One region of the Planococcus massiliensis genome, then DNA from elsewhere that is predicted to be linked to it. Evidence: a T-box and tRNA genes for the amino acid it is inferred to sense, from the RefSeq annotation. Region 1 holds a T-box; the other holds one or more tRNA genes.

Region 1 (7,567 bases):
GACCACCGGGCTGCCAGCCCCGATTTTTCCTAGTTCAATCGCAGGTCCGTAAACCAACAGCGGTTTAGCGGTAGAACCGATGGAACGGAAAGCTTGTGTCGCATGATTCAGTTTTTCGATTTCAAAATCGCGCCCTCCGACAAAACTTAAAATTTTGCCGGTGCTGTTTTCGACGGTCATACTGCCGATTTGGACAGGGTATTGCTTCTGTATTTCTTCGCCCTCTGCATTAAGAGCAGGAGCGGTCAAAGTCGCCCCGTACGATTCGTAGGATGCGGCCGCTTTTTTCTGTGCATCGAACATTTCTTTGTTGATGGTCGAGTAAATGCGGTAGCCATTCGAACGAACGGCACGGTCTGCCAAAATGGCATATTCTTCGTATAACTTATCATTTTCTTCTAATGTAGCAGGGTCGATTCCATTTTGTTCAGCGAGTACATCCATAATGATGCGGGATGCACGTTTTTCTAGCTCAACTGTGATGTGCGGATATTTCTCATAAGAACGCTGTTCATCTAAACGGAAATCTTTTTTGATGTCGTAAGCGATTGCTTCATCGTATTCTTTCTGGGTAATGTATTCTGTTTCCTTCATCCGGAATAGCACCGTCTTCATGCGGTCAATTCCGTACTGCAACGCTTCATCGTCTTTCGGATCGCCAGTTGATGTATAGGGCGTATAGCGGAAAGGCGCTTTCGGGATTCCCGCAATGAAAGCGGCTTGCGGCAAGTTCAAATCACTTGCAGATACGTTAAATAAGCCGTTTGCCGCAGTTTCAATCCCAGCAATATTCGCACCGGAAGAGTTTCTTCCGTAAGGGATGATGTTTAAATAAGCTTCTAAAATCTCGTCTTTCGACATGAATTTTTCGAGGCGCATTGCAAGCAAAATTTCTTTGGCTTTTCGTTCGTAGGATACTTCATTGGTTAAAATTTGGTTCTTGATCAACTGCTGTGTCAATGTCGATCCGCCTGTTTGGCTGTCGGAGTTTGAAACATCCTGGAACAATCCACGGAAAATCGCTTTTGGCACGATTCCGTCATGTTCTAGGAAGTATTCATCCTCTGTCGCAAGAACCGCGTCAATTGCAAATTTTGAAACCTTATCGAGCTTTGTTTCTTTTCGTTCTAAATCGGTGCGTAATTTTCCGATATAGACTTCGTTGTCAAAAAACATCTCAGAGGTTTCGGCATAGCTGTAAATTTCACCGCGCATTTCATCCGGCGTACGAAGTTTTTCTTCGTCCACCAGGGAAGCGAAATAACCGGCTCCAACGGAAGCGGCAAATACACCGCCGACGACAAATATAATTGCAAGCAAAATAGCCAAGTTCCAAAGCACACCACTAGTGATGCTCAAACGTTTTGCCCATTTTGCGGAAGTCCATCTATTGTAGGTTTCTTCGGTTTTCCTAAGGCCGTCCCTTATCTTTTCAAGCACTTTATCAACCTCCTAAAATCTCGCTTTATTATAGCATATTCACACAAAAGCAACTAAAAAGATTGACAATATGTCATAATAAAGTAAACTAACTAATATATTTTCATATTCAAACGATGAAGAGTCCGAAGTAGGCGTTGCAAACTTTGTAGAGAGAGCCGGTGGTTGGTGCAAACCGGTCAAAGCGCAGTAGCTGAATTACAGGCTTGGAGTTTACGGAAGTGCCCCGTACGGCACATATTGAGTCGGGAGAATCAGATTCTCCAAGCTGGGTGGTACCGCGCAAAAGCGTCCCTGCATGAATTTCATGCAGGGGCTTTTTTTATTAGCTGAAACAAGGAGGAAATGGAAATGGCAAATGCATTATTGGAAGACTTAAAATGGAGAGGCTTGCTTTACCAGCAAACCGACGAAGAAGGCATGGAGAAATTATTAGATGAACAGAAGATTTCGTTGTACTGCGGTGTAGACCCGACAGCGGATAGCATGCACATCGGCCATATCGTGCCGCTATTGACATTGCGACGTTTTCAGACGCACGGGCATCAGCCGATTCTTTTAGTCGGCGGAGCTACCGGCATGATCGGCGATCCCTCTGGAAGAAATGAAGAGCGCCAACTGCAGACAACGGAACAGATTGATAAGAACGTGGAAGGCATTAAAGTCCAAATGGAACAAATTTTTGATTTTGCTTCTGAAAATGGTGCGAAAATGGTTAACAACCGCGACTGGATAGGGCAGATGAGCATTATTGAATTCTTGCGCGACTACGGAAAATTGATTTCCGTGAATTACATGCTGGCAAAAGATTCGGTTGCATCACGTTTGGAACAAGGAATTTCTTTCACGGAATTCTCATATACATTGATTCAGGCAATTGACTACAACCACTTGTACAACCATTACAATTGCCGCGTTCAAATCGGCGGTTCTGATCAATGGGGGAATATCACATCAGGGCTTGAAGTGATTCGCAAAACACATGATGAAGAAGCGAAAGCTTTTGGCATCACGATTCCGTTAGTGACGAAAGCGGACGGAACGAAGTTCGGGAAGTCGGCAGGCGGCGCTGTTTGGCTCGATGCGAAAAAGACTTCTCCTTACGAGTTCTACCAGTTCTGGATCAATACAGCGGATGCAGATGTCATCAAATACTTGAAGATTTTCACATTCCTCGACCGCGAAGAAATTGAAGCTCTTGAAACTACAGTGGAAACGGAAGCGCATTTGCGTAAAGCGCAAACGGTTTTAGCTGAAGAAATGACCAAATTGATCCACGGCGAAAAAGCGCTTGAAGATGCGCAGCGCATCACGAAAGCCTTGTTCAGCGGAGATTTGAAGGCTTTATCAGCAGAGGAAATGCGCGCTGCTTTTAAAGATGTGCCATCAGTTGAACTCGCGAAAGAAGCGAAGTCGATTGTCGACTTGATCGTCGAAGCAGGCATTTCTTCATCTAAACGCCAAGCGCGGGAAGATGTCACAAACGGCGCAATTTCGGTGAATGGTGAAAAAGTCACTGACCTTGACTACATCATCGATGAAAAAGACCGGTTGGAAGATGCGTTCTCCATCATCCGCCGAGGCAAGAAAAAATACCATATGGTTCAGTTTAGTTAATAAATAAAGGCAAAATGCGGCTTCCATTGGGAAGCCGCATTTTTTTAATCCGCTTTTGTTTCAAGTGTTTTTTCTTTCTTCATTAATTGAATGAGCTGATAGCCATCAGATGAGTGTCCTGCGTATGGACCCATCCATTTCGGATAGATGACAGGGATGGACGTACCGGCAAATAACCAAAGATTAATGTACATGAAACCTTTCGTGAAATTCTGAAGGTCCCAATTCGTCAGCTGATTTAAAGCGGCGAAAGACAAAAGTGCAAGGCTTAATGAAGCAGCAGGACCTCCTGCTAAGAATAAGAATCGTTGAATTTTTGATCGTTTTTCTTTTGGCTTCACCAAAGCGCAAAATCCGTAATAAGCCCACCGGATATGAAACGAAATCTTTCCGAACCGAAAATTTTCTTTATTGCTGTCATCCAACGGACCTAGATAGACTCTCACTTTTTCTTTGGATAACAAAGCACTGCCAATGGCATGGCCGACTTCATGAAGAAGGACTGCAATCGGTAGGCCAACCAATTAAATCAATACAAAAGAAATCATGCCATCCCTCCTGGTCTTAATACGGAGCTAGAATCGAAAGGTTTCACCAGTAAATGGAAAAAGTCATAAAATGTTCACGAAATGAATATCTTGAAGTCAGGATAAGTCGTCTCACAACAAAAAAATACGTATTCATTATATGATAGGGGATGTGAATATAATTTATTGGAGGAATTTGAACAAATGAATGTATTAGTAGTAAAAGCGAACAACCGTCCGGCAACTGAAGGCATTTCAAGCAAGATGTACGAAACGTTCATGGAGTCGGTGAAAGATAATAAAGACTTGAACGTAACAACTTATGATGTGTACGAAGAAGATATGCCTTATTTCGGCCAAGATCTTTTCAATGCATTCGGCAAATTGCAAAATGAAGAAGAATTGACAGATATCGAACAACGTCTATTAGCAGCGAAACAAAAAGCAATGGATGCCATTTCTGCAGCTGACCTTGTGGTATTTGCATTCCCATTATGGAATTTGACGATTCCTGCTAAATTGCATACATTTATCGACTATGTGTATGCCGCTGGATTTGCATTCAAATACGATGCAGAAGGTAATATGATTCAATTGATGACAGACAAAAAAGCGATTTTCTTGAATGCACGCGGAGGCGTTTACTCTTCACCAGAAGCGGCACCGATGGAAATGGCTGTTAATTATATGCGCAATGTTTTCGGCGGCGTGTTCGGCATGCAGATTGTTGATGAAGTCATCATCGAAGGCCATAACGCAACACCTGACAAAGCGGCACAGATTATCGAAGAAGGCCTTGAGCGAGTGAAAGAGGCAGCTTCTAAATTGGTTCACCAAAACGCATAATCTACTAGAGAAGCGCTTAACCGTCTATCGAGCAATTTTGCTTGGTAGGCGGTTTTTTTTATTTTAAAGAGGAATAGCGGCATTCCGCAGAGAATGCAGTTAAGAGGATATTATTAGTTGAATCGAGGGATTTAATGAGTACAAAATGGTTGGAATGGGCTAAACGCATTCAGTCTCTGTCTCAAGCAGGGTTAACTTACTCGAAAGATGTATACGATATGGAGCGTTTTGAAGAATTGCGCACTATCAGTACAGAAATTATGGCTGAACATACCGAAGTGGAAATGGAAAAGATCAAAGACTTATTTGCGAGTGAAAAAGGTTACCAAACTCCCAAGGTGGATGTCCGGGGAGCCGTATTCCGGGATGGGAAAATTTTATTGGTCAAAGAGAAAGTCGACAATAAATGGGCGCTTCCAGGAGGCTTTTGTGATATCGGCCTATCCCCAAGCGAGAATATTGTGAAAGAAATAAGGGAGGAATCGGGGTTTCAAGCTGTTCCAGTAAAACTATTGGCTCTTTTGGATATGAATAAACACGGACATCCGCCGCAGCCCTATCATTATTATAAATTATTTGTTCAATGTGAAATTGTAGGCGGTAGGGCATCATTTGGAGTAGAGACGGACGGAGTCGAATTTTTCTCAGCTGCTGCATTGCCTGAACTTTCTTTGAATCGGAACACAGAAGCTCAAATCGAGATGCTTTTTTCGTTTTTACATCATCCAGAAAAAGCAGCGATTTTGGATTGAATTTAAAAGTAGGGTGGGGTATGGATGAAGCGGCAGCATGCGGGTTTGGGAATAATAATAGCGGCACTTGCAGCTTGTATGCCTACAAGCCCGATTATCGAGAAAGAAATAGAAAAAATCGATATTCGCTGTCTGGAAACGGAGGCTCTGATTGAAATCACAGATCCGGTCCGTTTACAGGCCGTAAAAGAGGAAATCAATTCAAGCAAACGAGAAGGAACAGAAGAGTTCGAACTGGCGGAAGGCCATACTGCAATATTGCGATTTGATGATGGCAGTGAATGGGAGACGACGTTTTATCCTTCAGGGCATGCAGTGATTGAAGGATATTATGTCCGTTCAGAACTTGAAGATTTTTGTGGAGAATAAAAAAGGGGATGAAAGTGAATAGGTTGGCTAAACATCGTTTATGATCTAAACGGTGTTTTCTTTTCGGCTCCAAAGCTTAAAAGTTTTACGGCGTTTTCCAAACTTTCTTTTTGTCTGGGTCGTCTAAATTTAAGACAGGAGGCTAAGCAGTGGACGAAATAACGTTTGACCAGATCAGTACAGCAAGTTCAGAGGAAATTATTAACGAAGCTATTAAAGAATATGGAAAGGAAATTTTGCAGCTCGTATATTCTTATGTGAAAAACCGGGCGGCTGCAGAAGACTTAACTCAGGAAATTTTCATTAAGTGCTATAAATCACTGCATACATACAAGCAGAAATCGACATTCAGAACGTGGCTCTGGCGAATTGCTATCAATCATAGCAAAGATTATTTGAAAAGCTGGCATTACAAGAATATCGTTCTCGCTATAGAAGAGCCATTCCTTCATGAGGACAGCAACATTGCGCTGGAAAAATCAATTATCCAAAAAGATGAAGATGAGGAACTGGCTGCTGTTGTCATGAAATTACCCGTCATTTATCGGGAAGTAATCTATCTCTATTATTTTCAAGAGCTCTCAATCCGTGAAATTGCTGCAACTTTAATGAAGAATGAAAGTACCATCAAAACAAGATTAAAGAGGGCTAAAGAACTTCTTAAAGAAAGTTTGGAGGGATAACAATGGAAGAACGTTTAAAAGAACTGAGACAAGTGATGAAGAAAAAAGTATTCAATCAATTGGAATTTACAGATCAACTTAAAAACAGCATCCACACGGAAATAAGAAAGCAGGTGGAGAGTGATGAATATGTCTATTTGTCTGTGCTGCAACTTCTCGTACAAGAAAAAACAGGTGTTGTCTTAATCACTTACCTTCGAAGCAGGGGCATTAAAAGGTTTGAAGAAAATGAGGGATTGCTATATAGCTTATTGCATCGTTTAGAAGTGAATGGTCTTTTGGTCAGCAAATGGGAAGAGAATGAAGCAAAGTTGTATAGTTTAACTGATAAAGGCCAGAAAATATTAAGGAAAGCTGAAAAGAAATATGCTGTTAAACAGTCTTATTTAAAAGAGATATTGGAGGTGTAAAGAGCTGTGGGGAATAGAAAAAACCATTATGTGAAGAAAGTGACTGAGCAAGTTCGTTCAAAAGAAGCGAAAGAACAGGTTGAAGCTGAATTAACTTATCATTTAAGAGAAACCCAAAAGGCATTGCTTAATAAAGGACTTAATGAGATGCAAGCAGAAGAAAGGGCAATTGAACAGATGGGAAGTCCAGTTCATTTAGGGATACAGCTGAATTCGCTTTACCGGCCAAAACTGGATTGGGCCATGCTAACGCTGTTCCTGTTAATTATCGGATTTAGTTTCTTGCCTCTCGTAGCAATAAATGCCGCAGACCTCGGCAGTTATATCGGGAAGAAAAGTGTCATGGCAGTGCTTGGAGTTGCAGCTGCAATAGGGTTAATGTTCTTTGATTACCGGAAATTAAAAAATCTACATTGGCTATTTCTGGGGATTGGGATTATATTGCTGCTTCTGTTGAATTTCCTGTCCACTGGAATGATGAACGGTTATCCAATTATCGATTTTGGTCCGCTGTCTTTTCAAATTCTACATACCTTGCCAATTTTATTTCTGTTTTGGGCTTCTTATTTAGTGCAGGAACAAGCGGTATTCTGGAAAGCTGCTCTTTTCTTTCTCCTGACTTCCGCTTTAATGCTAAATGCAGGTGGAATGGCTGCTTTCCTGATTTATAGTTTAATGGTTTTAACCATGTTGATATCCAGCTCCTTGAACAATAAGAAAATATTCGGATTTGCAGCAGTTTGCTTGACGTTAACCGCTTCTATAATGGCTATCACATTTACTTCTCTGAAAGAGTATCAATTAGAGCGCTTCTATGCGTTTTTGAATCCTGAAAAATATAGTGAAACTTCGGGATATATGTACATGCAAATTAACCAAATAGTAAGTGAATCCACATGGTTTGGCGATCTTAGCGACATGCA
Region 2 (7,567 bases), 1.1 Mb from region 1:
CTCATTCAATTGGCTGCTCGAAAACAGCTTTCCTCGCCCCAATTGCTCTAAAGCACGGCGCATTTCGGGCTGGAAAATGATGATAATGGCCAAAAATCCCCAATTCAATACTTGCTGCATAATCCATCCAAGCGTTTCCAAATTGAGTGCCTGGGTAATCAGATACGCAATAATGATAAAGAAGATTCCTTTTAACAATTGGACGGCTTTCGTCCCTTTAATAATGGTGATCAATTTATATACAACGAACCATACCAATAAAATATCAATGACATTCACTAAAAGTTCGAGTGGTGTTTGGTCGGTTAAATTCTCCAAAAACGGCATCTGCAACCCTCACTTTTCAACATCTGCATATCTAACAGTATAGCATAATAAAATCGCGCCTGCCTCGCCCGGAGGGGGTCTAAAAGGCATAAACTCTCTTCAAAATTTTTACAATGCGTTCGATAGAACCCATTTCCAACTCATTTGGCCCACGCGATTTCCGTTCCATTGCCAAACAGCCGAACTTTCTTCCCTAGGCCTATCCCGCAAAAATTTTTTATAAAAAAACAACTCCATAAGCCGGTGGTGCTGGCTTACAGAGTTGTCTCGTTATTCTTCTGTATCTTCGCTGCCGCCAAAAATGGAAGCCGCTTCTTTTACGCCTGATTTGATCTGGTACCAGAGCCATTCGAAAGCCCGGTCGATTTCATCAATTTCTCCGGTAATGACACCGCTTGATGCCATATACTTTCCGTTGACGATAGTGACATCACCGCGCAGTTCACCCTCTACCCGGATGTCGCCGTTTCGGACCGTAATGTCTCCCGTCACGACTTCCCCTTCCGGTACAACCACTGTCTCGCCTTCCACTACCAGGTTTTCCTGTTTCGTGAAGGCGAATTGCTGATCGTTGTTGAAGTTCGTGAACAAAGCCGCACTCATCAAGATGCAAAACAGCGCGGCCGCTGTCAGAATCGGATTTTTGCGGAGCCAGCGCTGGACGCCGCCTCGCTGGCTTTGTTTCGGCAGCCGCTGCATCGTCTTTTGGACAAAATCGGCAGGTGCCTGTATATGAGATGCACTTTGCACAAATGCAATCGTTTTGGTCAGTTCGTGGTATTGCTTTCGACAATCGATGCAGCTCTCTAAATGCGCCTTCAAAACCGCTTCATCGGCAGCATTTATATCCCCATCTAAATAATCATCCATATACTGAATGATGTTCTCCGGACACGTATTCATCGTGCTCGCCTCCTACAAATTGCTCAATTGCTTCCGAAGAGCTTCTCGTCCCCGGTGTATCCGCGTTTTCACGGTCCCAAGCGGCAAATCCAAAATTTCGCTGATTTCCGCCAGCGGCAATTCTTCAATGTACTTTAATACAATAGCGGCACGGTACTTATCTGGCAAGCGGCTGATCTCATATTGCACGCGTTCCTGGACTTCCATCCGCATCAGCTCTTCTTCAGGGAGCTGATCATCATTGGCAATAGAGGAGTACATATCCAAGCCTTCCGTTCCGCGCACTTCCGCATCCAGATGGTAATCCGGCTTTTTCTTGCGGATCCGGTCAATGCATAAATTCGTCGCAATGCGATAAAGCCATGTCGAAAATTTACGCTGCTGATCGAACGTATGAAGATTGACGTAAGCACGCATAAACGCTTCCTGCGCAATATCTTCCGCTTCATGCTTATTGTTCAGCATGCGGTAGCAGATTTGATAAAGCTGGTGCTGATACAGCTCAACGATTTCGGCGAATGCGTTCTGATCGCCTTTTAACACTTTTTTTATTCGTTTATTGACTAACGCATCCATAATCTCATTTCCCTCCGCCTATGCGGCTGTCTTTTATATACGGACTAGATTTCAAAAGGTTTCAAATTAAATTTTCTTTTTACAAATCTCTTTCTATCGTATCAAAGTTTACCCATTTAAATCCATGAAATTCTGAAGCTCTTTCCGATATAAAAGCTTTTCCCAATAAAAGACGAAGTTTTGCCCATAAAAAAACAGGCTTTCGCCTGCTTTTCGTGCGTTTATACTAATTTTTCACCAAACAGCGAACCAATCAATGCGACCGCTACATCCGCCGTCCGGTTCTTTTCATCCAAAATCGGATTGACTTCCACAAACTCGGCAGAAGTGATGATGCCGGCGTCAAATAATAATTCCATTGCCAAATGGCTTTCGCGGTAAGTGATCCCGCCCGGAACCGGCGTACCGACACCAGGCGTGTAAAGCGGATCAATGCCGTCAAGGTCCAGCGATAAATGCACGGCATCTGTCCGGCGCTCTTCTTTCAAATATTGAATGGCATCTGCAATGACTGCATTCATGCCCATTTTATCGATTTCGTGCATGCTGTAAACGCGGATGCCGCGCTCTTTGATGAGTTCGCGCTCCCCTGGATCAACCGAACGCGCACCGATAATGACGATGTTTTCCGGCTTCACTTTCGGCGAATAGCCGCGGATATGCGTCAATTGCTCGTGTCCAAGCCCGAAGCTTGCAGCAAGCGGCATGCCGTGGATATTGCCAGATGGCGACGTGTCGCTCGTATTCATGTCGGCGTGCGCATCATACCAAATGACGCCCAGGTTTTCATGGCGTTCGGAAATGCCCGCAAGCGTCCCGATCGCAATGCTGTGGTCGCCGCCTAATACTAATGGAAAGTTTCCAGCTTCCGCCACTTCAAAAACTTTTGCGCCAAGTGCTTCAGTTGCTTCTGTAATCACTTTCAAATTGCGCAGGTTCGTATGTTCTTCGACTGAACCATCTGCTTGCCCGATTTGGATGTCCCCTTCATCCTTCACCGTATAGCCGAGGTCCTCGATGCGCTCCACCACGCCAGCGTAGCGAATGGCACTTGGCCCCATGTCGACGCCGCGGCGATTTTGCCCGTGGTCCATTGGTACACCGATAATCGATACATTCTTTTTATTCATGATTTTATTCCCCCTTACCAAGATGCATTCATTGTAACTGCTAAAGGGGACTTGGCTCAACCGTACAAAATCACGTATATTTATTCAATTTTTCCAACAATTCTTTTTCTACTTTCGGCCATTCTCGGTCAATGATGGAATAGACGACCGCATCTCTCGGTTTGCCGGTAGACCGGATCCGTTCATTCCGCAGGACCCCTTCTTTTACCGCGCCGATGCGTTCCAACGCTTTTTGCGAACGGAGATTTTCCGCATCGGTCTTGAATTGCACCCGGATCATGCCGCGTTCTTCAAAGCAATAATGGAGAAGCGCCAGTTTCACCCGGGTATTCACGTGTGTGCGCTGGACCGATTCGGCATAGAATGTAGAGCCGACCTCGCAGCTTTTATTCGTTTCGTCAATCGCATAGATGCGGGTCGTGCCGATCACTTCCGCCGTTTCCGGATTTTCGACGGCAAAAATCAGCACGTTGGATTGATTCAATCCCGCCGCTAGCCACGCTTCCAACTGCTCAAAAGTCTCCACTTTCATCAGCATGTGCTCGAAAATTTCCGGTGTATACAAGCCCCAAAGCGCTTCAAAATCCTCTCTCTTCAATAAACGCAAGCGAATTCCTGGCTGTTCAATAATCATTTCTGTTCCTCCTAACTAAAATAGACTGATTGGATCCTCTGCAAAAATTCCCGTTCAAGTTCCCCCATCTCTTTCGCTAAAAAATAAGTCGAAACTTGAGGCAGCGGAAACAAGTCAAAATGGGCATCCATCAAGCGCCCTTCGATCAACTCCCGGCGAACCATTGACCTTGGAAGAAATGATACGCCGAGCCCTTCCTGGATAAATCGCTTCACGATATGCGCTTGTGTCACTTTCATTGTCCGAATCCCTGTCACCTGCAAGCGCAGCTTCAGCAACAGCTCTTCCCAAAATAGCGGATGGTGGTGAGTAAACAAAATCGATGATTGGAGCATGGCTTCTGCTGAAACAGTTGGCCCGCTTTCGTCATCATACGCATCTCGCGGCAAGATGAATAAGAGCGGATCGTCGTAGACAATGTCGTGGAGAATATTTCTTCGTACTGGCGGCAATGCAGAAATTCCTGCTGAAACTTCGCCGCTTTCCACTAAATCCTCGATTTTCTCGGATTCTTCTACTTGTATGTCCAATTCAATATCGGGATGCTTCAAAGTGAAAGATTTTAAGATATAAGGAAGAACCGTTTCAGCCATCAACGGAGAAATAGCCAATCGCCATTTCTGCCGGTAGCCTTGGGCAAAAGCATGCAGTCCGTCAATACTCGCATCCACTTGCTCTAAAATGCTTTTGGCTTCCCCGTGAAAATGGCGCCCTTCTTCCGTCAGTTCGACCCGGTTCTTTTCGCGCTTAAATAGAGAGATGCCTAAACTCTCTTCCAATAATCGGATGTGCACGGTCACGTTGGGCTGAGACATCAGCAGCCGTTCAGAAGTCTTTCTGAAGTTCAAGGTTTCCGCAGCATCCACAAAAGTCTTTAACCACGAAAGCTCCATAATTGCCCCCTTTCTTAATTAATAATTTGAATTGACTTAATTATATATCTTTAATTTTTATAATCAATATTGCGCGGTATGATAAAAGAAAAGGAGGAGAAGAACCATGTTTCAGAAAGGACTAAAAGGTGTGGTGGCGGTGCAGACAAGCATTTCGTCAGTTGACGGGGATAAAGGAGAATTGCGTTACCGAGGAAAACTGGTAGATGAAGTGATCAAAGGAAAATCATTTGAGGAGACGGCTCATTTCTTATGGCACGGAAAGAGTAGAGATTCAGTAGAACTTGAAGAATGGAAAGCTTCTTTTCTTAAGTTCCGGAAAGTGCCGGAACATATTGTAGAAATAGCAAAGCTGTTGCCAAAAGAAGCTTCTATTATGGATGGGCTGCGCACCTTGATATCCGCTTATAGCTCACAAGCGTTTTCACGCATTCCTTCTGAGCAGCAAGCATTGTCCCTCGTGTCTGTTTTTCCGGTTTTAACGGCTTTGCTCTACCGCTTACAGCAAGGGCTTCCCATTATCGAGCCACGGGACGACTTAAATCATACGGCCAACTATTTATGGATGTTAAGAGGCACAGAACCTACAGTTGCACAAATTGAAGCATTGGAAACTTATTTGAAACTCAGCATGGAGCACGGCATGAATGCGTCCACGTTTGCCGCACGCGTCACGGTTTCTACCGAATCTGATATGGTCTCTGCCCTTACTTCAGCGATAGGAACGATGAAAGGCCCATTGCACGGCGGCGCGCCTTCCGGTGTTATCAACCTTTTGGAAGAAATTCAATCTCCTGAACGGATTGAACTGGTCATTAAAAACAAACTCGATCGAGGCGAGAAAATTATGGGGTTTGGCCACCGCGTTTATCGGACGGAAGATCCGCGTTCGATTTTATTGCGTAACGCCTGTCTGGCACTTGAAGGAGAAGACGCTTGGCTGGATTTAGCTGTGTCTGCAGAACAGGAAATCATTCGCTTATTAAATGAGCGAAAACCGGGACGCGCCCTTTACACCAATGTCGAATTCTATGCAGCTGCGATTATGCGCTCCATTGATATGCCGCCCGCACTATTCACGCCTACTTTCAGTGTGGCGCGCATCGTCGGCTGGACTGCCCATGTATTGGAACAGCAACGGGACAATGTCATTTTCCGGCCGCAATCTGAATATATCGGAAACTAACTTAAAAAAACCCGTCTCCAAATTAATGGAAACGGGTTTTTTACACATGGATAGTACAAATACACATGGAACAATGGAGCCTAGGGGGCTCGAACCCCTGACCTCGACGCTGCCAGCGTCGCGCTCTCCCAGCTGAGCTAAGGCCCCGCGCTGAACAGGCGCAGGAAAATAAAAATGAGCCATGAAGGATTCGAACCTTCGACCCTCTGATTAAAAGTCAGATGCTCTACCAACTGAGCTAATGGCTCGAAAAATGGCTGGGGTACCTGGATTCGAACCAGGGCATGACGGGATCAAAACCCGTTGCCTTACCGCTTGGCTATACCCCAAAGATAAAACTGGTGGTGGGGGGCAGATTCGAACTGCCGAACCCGAAGGAGCGGATTTACAGTCCGCCGCGTTTAGCCACTTCGCTACCCCACCGAGAAGAATGGTGGAGGATGACGGGATCGAACCGCCGACCCTCTGCTTGTAAGGCAGATGCTCTCCCAGCTGAGCTAATCCTCCACTAAAATCATTTCAAAAATAAGTTGGTGACCCCTACGGGATTCGAACCCGTGTTACCGCCGTGAAAGGGCGGTGTCTTAACCGCTTGACCAAGGGGCCGATATAAATAGTATAACAGTCTCTCACCAATCTACAAAACCTTATGGAAATCAAAAAGCTTCCAACCGGGTTCGAACCGGTGACCTCTTCCTTACCATGGAAGCACTCTACCTGCTGAGCTATGGAAGCAAGGTAAAAGATTCGTTGCGGTAAAAAACATAAAATAGCCCAGCGACGTCCTACTCTCACAGGGGGAAACCCCCAACTACCATCGGCGCAAAAGAGCTTAACTTCCGTGTTCGGGATGGGAACGGGTGTGGCCTCTTTGCCATCATCACTGGACTCTTTTTTTAGAGTGACTTGTTCACTCAAAACTGGATAGGCGACATTGAAACAGGTGAAACCGCTGGTTTCCGTAAACAAAGTTGGTTAAGTCCTCGATCGATTAGTATTCGTCAGCTGCACGTGTCGCCACGCTTCCACCTCGAACCTATCTACCTCATCGTCTTTGAGGGATCTTACTTGCTTGCGCAAGCTCCCCCAGTTCCGCTCGACTTGCATGTATTAGGCACGCCGCCAGCGTTCGTCCTGAGCCAGGATCAAACTCTCCATTATAGAGTAGTATTGATTGCTCAATGCTGGCGCATCGCCGCCTCCGAAAAGACGCACGATTCGCTTTGATCTGGCAAAGCCTGATCAGTATGGTAAGTCACGAACACCCGGGTGAAAGCAGCCTTGCTCCGATTGCCTAACGGCAACCCTCGCAAAAGCCGTTCTCGCGCCGAAGCGCTCGTGACGTCTTTTGTTGACGTTTTGCTGTTCAGTTTTCAAGGTTCATGTTGCCGCCGTTTCGTTTGTGTTGTTCGTTGTTGCTTGGCGACTTTTATTATATTAAAGCATGTTTATATTCCTGTCAACACTTTTGAAAAACTTTTTATTGAAGTTCTATTTTCATTTTCTTCATTCTCAAATTCCCTTTCGCAAAACCTTATAATAGCGCGATTTCCAGGCACTTCAATTAACGATTTTAAAGTTTAAAGCAGCAATATCTTTGGAAGTAATACTTTTCTGAAATTTTATTTGCCCGTAATTTCGTTTACTTCACCGTTTAGTTGCCATAAGAAAAAGCGTTTTGAACTTCTTCTACAAAGAGAAGTCCAAAACGCTTTTTTATTTTTTAGCTGTTGCTTGAGCCGCTGCTTTACGCGCTGCCCGCCGCTCTTCCAACCGTTGGCGGTCGATGTCTGACTGCTCATTGTATTTTGGCAAGACCAGCAATTGATACGCATTTACTGCCAGGAACGGGAACAAGAGCAACGTTACCCAGCTATCGATATTCCCTGCTTCCACCATCAACGCCGGCAGCCATTCT

Evidence for each region. A T-box is a leader RNA that pairs with one kind of tRNA and senses whether it is charged. The one in region 1 lies ahead of tyrS (tyrosine--tRNA ligase), so its partner is inferred to be a tRNA-Tyr.
Region 2: it has a tRNA-Tyr gene. The T-box ahead of tyrS (tyrosine--tRNA ligase) is inferred to sense a tRNA for this amino acid. The anticodon was not compared.

What each region holds. Positions count from the first base shown of each region.
Region 1 is NZ_CCXS01000001.1:2,166,821-2,174,387, reverse strand. It holds gene BN1080_RS10745 (transglycosylase domain-containing protein) at 1-1,440, opposite strand, end outside; T-box leader at 1,548-1,739, shown strand; gene tyrS (tyrosine--tRNA ligase) at 1,792-3,057, shown strand; gene BN1080_RS10735 (hypothetical protein) at 3,102-3,581, opposite strand; gene BN1080_RS10730 (FMN-dependent NADH-azoreductase) at 3,789-4,430, shown strand; gene BN1080_RS10725 (NUDIX hydrolase) at 4,565-5,182, shown strand; gene BN1080_RS10720 (hypothetical protein) at 5,207-5,551, shown strand; gene BN1080_RS10715 (sigma-70 family RNA polymerase sigma factor) at 5,701-6,234, shown strand; gene BN1080_RS10710 (PadR family transcriptional regulator) at 6,237-6,644, shown strand; gene BN1080_RS10705 (FtsW/RodA/SpoVE family cell cycle protein) at 6,651-7,567, shown strand, end outside.
Region 2 is NZ_CCXS01000001.1:3,283,355-3,290,921, forward strand. It holds gene cdaA (diadenylate cyclase CdaA) at 1-327, opposite strand, end outside; gene BN1080_RS16440 (anti-sigma factor family protein) at 598-1,230, opposite strand; gene sigW (RNA polymerase sigma factor SigW) at 1,243-1,806, opposite strand; gene rocF (arginase) at 2,028-2,936, opposite strand; gene BN1080_RS16455 (GNAT family N-acetyltransferase) at 3,007-3,570, opposite strand; gene BN1080_RS16460 (LysR family transcriptional regulator) at 3,582-4,463, opposite strand; gene BN1080_RS16465 (citrate synthase/methylcitrate synthase) at 4,570-5,649, shown strand; tRNA gene BN1080_RS16470 (tRNA-Ala) at 5,724-5,796, opposite strand; tRNA gene BN1080_RS16475 (tRNA-Lys) at 5,825-5,897, opposite strand; tRNA gene BN1080_RS16480 (tRNA-Gln) at 5,904-5,978, opposite strand; tRNA gene BN1080_RS16485 (tRNA-Tyr) at 5,989-6,072, opposite strand; tRNA gene BN1080_RS16490 (tRNA-Val) at 6,081-6,156, opposite strand; tRNA gene BN1080_RS16495 (tRNA-Glu) at 6,181-6,255, opposite strand; tRNA gene BN1080_RS16500 (tRNA-Thr) at 6,312-6,384, opposite strand; rRNA gene rrf (5S ribosomal RNA) at 6,422-6,537, opposite strand; gene BN1080_RS16510 (KinB-signaling pathway activation protein) at 7,366-7,567, opposite strand, start outside.